Regions from separate parts of the Rhizobium sp. 01N48 genome, predicted to be linked through region 1. Evidence: predicted binding sites of a transcription regulator. Region 1 holds the regulator's gene; the other holds the start of a gene.
The links. The regulator PhoB, encoded in region 1, activates phosphate uptake and scavenging genes when phosphate is short. The targets are predictions, from matches to a motif close to TGTCATNNANCTGTCAT.
Positions count from the first base shown of each region.

Region 2: phnF (phosphonate metabolism transcriptional regulator PhnF) is a predicted target of PhoB. The motif match lies at 1,979-1,995, and genes of this name have one in related genera.

Region 1 covers NZ_JBFTQT010000003.1:401,142-405,412, reverse strand. Annotated here, with positions in the region: gene pstA (phosphate ABC transporter permease PstA) at 1-240, shown strand, start outside; gene pstB (phosphate ABC transporter ATP-binding protein PstB) at 255-1,070, shown strand; gene phoU (phosphate signaling complex protein PhoU) at 1,114-1,827, shown strand; gene phoB (phosphate regulon transcriptional regulator PhoB) at 1,864-2,547, shown strand; gene AC1DOG_RS08385 (GcrA family cell cycle regulator) at 2,630-3,175, opposite strand; gene AC1DOG_RS08380 (aspartate aminotransferase family protein) at 3,603-4,271, shown strand, end outside.
Region 2 covers NZ_JBFTQT010000006.1:151,939-156,209, reverse strand. Annotated here, with positions in the region: gene AC1DOG_RS13965 (carbon-phosphorus lyase complex subunit) at 1-797, opposite strand, end outside; gene phnH (phosphonate C-P lyase system protein PhnH) at 801-1,424, opposite strand; gene phnG (phosphonate C-P lyase system protein PhnG) at 1,424-1,909, opposite strand; gene phnF (phosphonate metabolism transcriptional regulator PhnF) at 2,026-2,757, shown strand; gene AC1DOG_RS13945 (hypothetical protein) at 2,766-2,924, opposite strand; gene AC1DOG_RS13940 (oxidoreductase) at 3,005-3,871, opposite strand; gene AC1DOG_RS13935 (winged helix-turn-helix transcriptional regulator) at 3,959-4,271, shown strand, end outside.

The sequences.
Region 1 (4,271 bases):
GCGCTCGGTGAAACCGCGCCGTTGCTCCTGATCGGCATGGTCGCCTTCGTTGCCAATGCGCCTGCCACCCCGATGGATCCCTCCACGGCTCTGCCGGTGCAGGTTTACATGTGGGCAAACGAAGCCGAACGCGCCTTTGTCGAGCGCACGTCCGGCGCCATCATCGTCCTGCTCCTGTTCCTGATCGTCATGAACCTCGGAGCCATTCTCTTGCGTCGTCGCTTTGAGCGCCGCTGGTAAACGGAGTAAACATCATGAACATGTTGACGGAAGCAGCAGTTGAGAAGGCGCTAGACCAGAAGATGAATACCATTCCGTATAAAATGATCGGCCAGGACGTCTCGGTTTACTACGGCGAGAAGCGTGCGCTTTTCGACGTGAAGCTGAACATCCGCGAAAACACCGTGACGGCTCTCATCGGTCCATCGGGCTGCGGCAAGTCCACCTTCCTGCGCAGCCTGAACCGCATGAACGACACGATCGACAACTGCCGCGTTACCGGCAAGATCACGCTTGATGGCGATGATATCTACGATCCGGATATCGACGTCGTCGAACTGCGCGCCCGCGTCGGCATGGTGTTCCAGAAGCCGAACCCGTTCCCGAAGTCGATCTACGAAAACGTCGCCTACGGCCCGCGCATCCACGGTCTCGCCAAGGCGAAGGCCGACATGGACGTCATCGTCGAGCAGAGCCTGCAGCGCGCCGGCCTGTGGAACGAGGTCAAGGACCGCGTGCATGAAGGCGGCACCGGCCTCTCGGGTGGTCAGCAGCAGCGTCTGTGCATCGCCCGCGCGATTGCCGTCAGCCCCGAAGTCATCCTGATGGACGAGCCCTGCTCGGCGCTTGACCCGATCGCGACCGCCAAGGTCGAGGAGCTCATCCACGAGCTGCGCGAAGCCTACACGATCGTCATCGTCACGCACTCGATGCAGCAGGCAGCCCGCGTTTCGCAGCGCACCGCCATGTTCCACCTCGGCAACCTCGTCGAGGAGAACGATACCGACAAGATGTTCACCAACCCGGATGATCCGCGCACCCAGGATTACATCATGGGCCGCTTCGGTTGATCTCCGAAACCGGTAAACCTCAGGACATTCAAGGATAAGCCCCATGGCATCGACACATATCTATTCCGCCTATGACGATGATCTCAAGTTCCTGACGCGCCGCATCTCCGAAATGGGCGGCCTCGCGGAACAGATGGTCGGCGACGCCGTTCGCGCGCTCGTCAACGGCGACACTTCGCTCGCCCAGAAGGTCATCTCCGACGACGTGATCCTCGATCACGCCGAGCGCGAGATTGGCGAAAAGGCGATCATCACCATCGCCCGCCGCCAGCCGATGGCCGCCGACCTTCGCGAAATCATGGGCTCGATCCGCATCGCGGCCGATCTCGAGCGCGTCGGCGATCTTGGCAAGAACACCGCCAAGCGCGTCATCGCGGTTCAGAGCACGGGCGTTCCGCGCAAGCTCGCCCGCGGTCTCGAGCATCTCTCCGAACTGGCGCTCGTCCAGCTCAAGGAAGTTCTCGACGTCTACACCAGCCGCGTTGCCGATCGTGCCAAGTCGATCCGCGAACGCGACGAGGAAATCGACGCGATGTACACCTCGCTGTTCCGCGAGATGCTGACCTACATGATGGAAGATCCGCGCAACATCACCAGCTGCACGCACCTTCTCTTCTGCGCCAAGAACATCGAGCGCATCGGCGACCACGCCACCAACATCGCAGAGACCATCTACTACATGGCTACCGGCGCCCAGCCGGAAGGCGAGCGTCCGAAGGACGACACCGCCAACACCGTCGGCGCGGTCACGGAATAAGCGTTCCGGACCCACGCCCCCAGGAGACCGAGACGAATGATCCCAAGAGTAGCAGTCGTTGAAGACGAAGAAGCACTGAGCGTGCTTCTTCGCTATAACCTTGAGGCCGAAGGCTTCGAAGTCGATACCATCCTTCGCGGTGACGAGGCCGAGATCCGGCTGCAGGAACGCACGCCTGATCTTTTGATCCTCGATTGGATGCTGCCCGGCGTATCCGGCATCGAGCTCTGCCGTCGCCTGCGCATGCGCCCCGAGACGGAGCGCCTGCCGATCATCATGCTGACCGCCCGTGGCGAGGAAAGCGAACGCGTTCGCGGCCTGTCGACCGGCGCCGACGATTATGTCGTCAAGCCGTTTTCGACGCCTGAGCTCGTTGCCCGCGTCAAGGCGATGCTGCGCCGCGCCAAGCCCGAAGTGCTCTCCTCGCTGCTGAAGTGCGGCGATATCGAGCTCGATCGCGAAACCCACCGCGTTCACCGCAAGAGCCGCGAAGTCCGCCTCGGACCGACCGAATTCCGCCTGCTGGAATTCCTGATGTCGTCGCCGGGCCGCGTCTTCTCCCGCTCGCAGCTGCTCGATGGCGTCTGGGGCCATGACATCTATGTCGACGAACGCACCGTCGATGTGCACGTCGGCCGCCTGCGCAAGGCGCTCAACTTCTCCAACATGCAGGATGTCATCCGCACGGTTCGCGGCGCCGGCTATTCCATGGAAGCGTAAGGCGCTTCCATTCCATCCGATCCAACGAAAAACGGGCCCCGCGAGGGCCCGTTTTCTTGTGTTCCTTATCCGGCTTTCCGGGTCATGCGACCCGGTTGGCTGCCTTGCGGCGCTCGTTGACCGGCTGGTAGGCCATGCGCTGGTGGTAGGTGCAGTATGGCGAGTTGTCAGGGGACTCGCAGCCGCAGAAGTGGAAATCGTCAGTCAGCGGATCGCCGACCGGCCACTTGCACGTACGCTCGGTCAGTTCCGTAAGGCCGAGGCGGCGCGAGATCGGAACGACAACGTTGGAAGCCGGACGGTAGCGGACTTCCTCGATCGCATCGATGTCCATCTCTTCCTTGAGAGCCACTGCGCCCTGCGGGCGGGCAACGGCGCGGCTTGGCGAGATGCGTGCGGAATTGAAGTTGCTGGCAGCGCGCGGGGTCGAAACCGCCGGGCGCTTCGGCGCTCTGGTCGCGGTCGTCGTGCCGCCGGCCTTGGCGCGGCCAGGCAGGTTCAGGCGGTGGACCTTGCCGATGACGGCGTTGCGGCTTACACCGCCAAGTTGTGCCGCAATCTGGCTGGCGCTCAAGCCTTCGGCCCAAAGCTTCTTCAGTCTTTCAACGCGCTCGTCTGTCCAGTTCATGCCCTGTCTCCGCCTTATTGCGTTGGTGTAGGCAGAATCCTTCACCCATGGCACGGACGTGTCCGGACCAAGAAACGCTTGCTCGATTTTGGTGACTAGTTCCGCCGCATGCAGTCTAGTAATTGAGTTTTAACCTAGAGTGAGGGCGACTCCGTGACAAGAGTCGGTTGAATCGCGGCGAATCGATTTCTCGGTTTTCCCCAACTTGCTGGGTGGTAGAGTCATTTCTGCAACATTAGCTGTTGATAGCTCGCCGGCGCCCCGATGCTTGCTTGACGCATGCGGCAAAAGCTCAGTTTTGTTGACATCGCACTGCGAAAAGACAATAGTGCCCCTCGCCGCCGAAAGGCGGCATTTTTCATTTCCGGGCACCCGCTTTTTAGCCGGAGTCCGGGCCTTTGTTGAGCGAATGACAGGAGATCGCGCCATGGCTGAAGCCGCGCCGCTTTATGATACCTACTCTCGTGCCCCGCTGCGGTTCGAGCGAGGAGAGGGCGTGTGGCTGATCACCGAAACTGGCGAGCGATATCTCGATTTCGGCGCGGGCGTTGCCGTGACCTCCGTCGGCCATAGCCATCCGCACGTCGTCGGCGCGCTGAAGGATCAGGCCGAGAAGGTTTGGCACCTCTCCAACATTTACGAAATCCCCGGCCAGGAGCGCTTTGCCAAGCGGCTGACCGATGCAACCTTCGCGGATAAGGTGTTCTTCACCAATTCCGGCGCCGAAGCGCTGGAATGCGCGATCAAGACCGCGCGCCGCTACCAGTATTCGAAGGGCCATCCCGAGCGCTTCCACATCATCACCTTCGAAGGCGCCTTCCACGGCCGCACGCTGGCAACGATTGCCGCCGGTGGCCAGGAAAAGTATCTCGAAGGCTTCGGCCCCAAGACGCCCGGTTTCGACCAGGTTCCCTTCGGCGATATCGAAGCCGTCCGTGCCGCGATCACCGATGCCACGGCCGGTATCCTGATCGAGCCGGTACAGGGTGAGGGTGGTATCCGCCCGGCGACCACGGAATTCATGAAGGCGCTGCGCCAGCTCTGCGACGAAAACGGCCTGCTTCTGATCCTCGATGAGGTTCAGTCCGGCGTCGGC
Region 2 (4,271 bases), on a different contig from region 1:
TTGGAGGAGCCCTTGAACTGGTTGACCATCTGGCACTCTGTGACCTGGATGGAACCGAGCGAGACCGCGAAGCCGAGCTCGGGCACATCGAACTCCACCTCGACCTCGCCGATGCGGATTTCGCCGGTGAAGGGGTGGTTGCGGCCATAGCCGCGCTGGGTGGAATAGCCGAGCGCCAAGAGGAAACCCTCGTCGCCACGGGCAAGCGCCTGCAGGCGCAGGTCGCGACTCATCGGGAATTCCATCGGCTCGCGGGTCAGATCGCCGATCTCGTGATCCTCCGGCATTTCGCCATCACCCTCGATCAGGCCTTCATGGGCGAGGATCTCGGAGACACGCATGACGCGGCCGGTCTCGGCCTCGCGCAGCACCGGCTCCTCGACCGCGCCATCCTCAAGCAGCGACGGGTCGAGCAGGCGGTGGGTGTAATCGAAGGTCGGGCCGAGCAGCTGGCCGCCCGGCAGGTCTTTATAGGTGGCGGAGACGCGGCGCTCGATCTTCATTTGCGCCGTATCGATTGGCTGCGAGTAGCCAAAGCGAGGCAATGTCGTGCGGTAGGCGCGCAGCAGGAAGATCGCCTCGATCATGTCACCGCGCGACTGGCGCACGGCGAGTGCCGCCAGCGTGCGGTCGTAGAGCGAGGCTTCGGCCATGACGCGGTCGACGGCGAGCGTCAGCTGCGCGACGATCTGCTCGATGCCGATGGCGGGGAGCGCGCGATCACCGCGGCGGCGATCGGCGAGCAGGCGGTGGGCATTCGAAATGGCGGCCTCGCCACCTTTGACGGCAACATACATGGGTCACATCTCCGTTGCGGTTATCTTGGTGGTGCGCGGCAGGCAGAGGAAACGGCTGCCCGAGGTGAGCACGATGTCGACGCCGCGCGGGAAAAGCGCGCGATTTTCCGTCCACAGATGCAGGAAGCGCTCGGGGAGCCCAAGCGGCGCGACGTCGGTGACGGTCTTGATGCCGGGGCCCATCAAAGCGAGGCGGCGACCGCCTTCGAGATCGGGCAGCTCGATGACGAGCGTGGTCGAACGATCCGGATATTCCTGGGTGCCGGATGCAAACAGGCCGAAGGAGGAGAGCGTGGCTCCTTCATCGACAAAGGCGAAGCGGGCTTCGGCCTTTTCGGGCGTGACCGGCGCACCGGTGTGGAAGCCGAGCCATTGCGGCGTGGCGGACTTTGCCAAGGCGGGCGAGAGCCAGACGGGGGTGTCGTGATCGCAGAGCGTTAGCGCGATGGCGCCGGCAGCGATACCGAGCGGCGCCGGCGGCTCGGCATCGGGCGACACGGTCTGGATGGTGCCGGGGCGGGCCATGGCATCCATCATCAGCTTGAAGACGCTCTGGGCGTGGAACACCGGCTCGGCGAAGCCGCCGGAGAGAGCATCGGCGTTATGTGTTTCGGTCTTGAGGGGCATCAGTCGTCTCCGCGAACCATAGTGAAGAAATCGACGCGGGTGGCCGCGGTCTCGTCGGCCTTCTTGTTATCGGCATCGGCGACGCGGGCCGCGATCGGCGCAAGCAGGGTGGTTTCGATTGTGTCGCGGGTGGCCGGCTCCTGCCAGAGCGCATCGAAGATCGCCGAGAGACGTGCCTTTTCGCGATCAGTGCCGAGCGCCTGGGCATGGCCGATGGTGCCGGAAGCGAGGCGGATGGTGGCACGGGTGACGGTGACCTCGCCGAGATTGAAGGCGGCACCGCCGCCGCCCATGCGGCCGCGCACCATGACGAGGCCGGTTTCGGGGCCGCGCACGGCTTGCGCCACCGGCTTTTCCGTCAATGCCTGCCAGGCTGCTTCCAGCTCCTGCCGCTCGGCGCGGGCGAGCAGATCGACGGTGCGCTTGCGCGCCCGGTCGCCCTCACTCAGCTCGGTCTTGCCTACCTTCTTTTCCGCTAAGGTCATCGCCACATCCTTTAAATGTCTATTGATATAGACAACCATACAAGCTATACCTAGACCTAAATCGCCGAGGTGACAAGCGTGTGACATTTCGGGGGCGCATAAGATAAAGGGCTAAAATGGCTGGGCAGGTTCAGAGACAGACGGGCGTGGCGCTGTGGCGGCAGATCGCCGACCGGATTCGCCAGGCGATCAGCGCCGGCGCCTACGACGAAACGGGCATGGTGCCGCCGGAGATGACGCTCGCCACGCAGTTCGGCGTCAACCGCCACACGGTGCGCAGCGCGCTGGCGGCTCTGGCGCAGGAAGGGATCGTGCGCGCCGTGCAGGGTCGCGGCACGCTGATCGAGCGCAAGGAGCGGCTGAACTTTCCGATCAGCAAGCGGACCCGCTTCAACAGCGGCATCGGCGAGCAGGCGCGCGAGACACGCGGGCTGCTGCTCGGCCATGGCGAGGAAGCGGCCAGCGACGAGGTGGCGCGCTGGCTGAAGCTTGTGCCGGGGACAAACTTGATCCGGCTGGAGACGGTGCGCAAGGCGGATGGGCGGCCGGTCTCGAGCGCGACCTCTTGGTTTCCGGCGGCGCGCTTCGCGGGCATGCGTGATGCCTACGAGACGACGGAATCGATCACCCGCGCCTTCGCCGCACTAGGCCTATCCGACTATATCCGCGCCACCACCGAAATCACCGCCGCCCACGCCGAAGCCGCCGACCTCTCGGCACTGGAACTGACGCCGGGGGCGATCGTGCTGATCACCAAGGCGATGAATACCGATCTCGACGGCGTGCCGGTGCAATATTCGGTGACGCGCTTTGCGGCCGACAGGGTGCAGTTCACGATCGAGAATTGAGGGTTATCCTAGGCCTTCGGCGTCTTGATCGCCGGGGGCACCGTCAGACATGCGTAATCGAAATCGCGCAGCATCGACTCATCGATGCCGCCGACCTTGAACAGCGCCTGCGCGGACGAATGGATGGCTTCGAACGCATCCGACTTGAACTTACGCCGGGTCGTCATGGTGTATCTCCCTGCTCGACCCGCAACCTAGCATCCACTCCTATCGCCCTCAAGCAGGCGTGCTAGACGCTATTTTAGGCTCACCTCGCCTCCCAGGGAAAGTGCCCTGCCCCGTTGCCGGCGTCGAAGTCGGTGGAGAGGCTGAGGTCGCGCCAGGTGGCGTGTTCGGTGGCTCTTTGCGCGTCGTTCTGCTCGATGGCGCGGATGGCGTCGCTGCCGAGCGGAAGGCGCAGCGGCGGGTTTTCGAGGCTGGCGAGATGGATGATGGCGGCGGCGGCTTTTGCCGGGTCGCCGGGCTGCCTGCCGTCATAATCGCGCTGATAGCGGGCCATCTTGCCGACGGTTTCGTCGTATTCGGGGCGGCCTTCGCGCAACGTGGTGGAGGCGCCGGCGAAATCGGTGCGGAAGCCGCCGGGCTCGACGATGCTGACCTTGACGCCGAGCGGGCCGACTTCGCGGCTCAAGGCCTCGGAGAAGCCCTCGACGCCCCACTTCGCCGCAGCATAGGGCGCGCGGCCGGCCGGGCCGATGCGGCCGCCGACGGAGGAAACCTGGATGATATGGCCGGCACCCTGCTCGCGCATCAGAGGCAGTGCCGCCTTGGTGACGATGATGGTGCCGAAGAGGTTGGTTTCGATCTGGGCGCGGAAATCGCTAAGGCTGGTATCCTCGATCGATCCGACGTCACCATAGCCGGCATTGTTGACGAGGACGTCGAGCCGGCCGAAGCGCTCGACCGTGGCCTTCACCGCCTGCTCGGCCGATTGCTCGTCGGTCACATCAAGCGAAATCGTCAAGACACTTGAGGGATAGCGCTGCTTGATATTATCGAGCTGGGCGGGATTGCGTGCGGTGGCGACCAGATTGTGCCCCTCAGCCAAAACCGCTTCCGCAAGCGCCCTGCCGAGACCGCGCGAACTGCCTGTAATCAACCAAACCTGTGACATCCGAAATCTCCTTGATCCGTCGAAAGACCATATAGACCTGACGGTATCTTCTTGAAAGAAGGTACCGGATGGATCTATACATACCTTATGGTAACTGAACTGAACGATGGTACATTCGACTTCTGCGAGACGCTGACGGATGCAGAGGATGCGCTTGCCCGCGAGATGCTGGAGCGCGCCAGCGCCAAGTGGCCGCTGCGCGTCATGCATATCCTGGCAGAGGCGAAGGGGCCGCTGCGCTTTTCACGGGTTCTGGAACGGGTGGAAGGCATCAGCCAGAAGGTGCTGACGCAGACACTGCGGACGCTGGAGGCCGACGGGCTGGTGACGCGCACGCTCTACCCGCAGGTGCCGCCGCGCGTGGAATACGAGCTGACGCCGCTGGGCGGGGAGCTTCTGG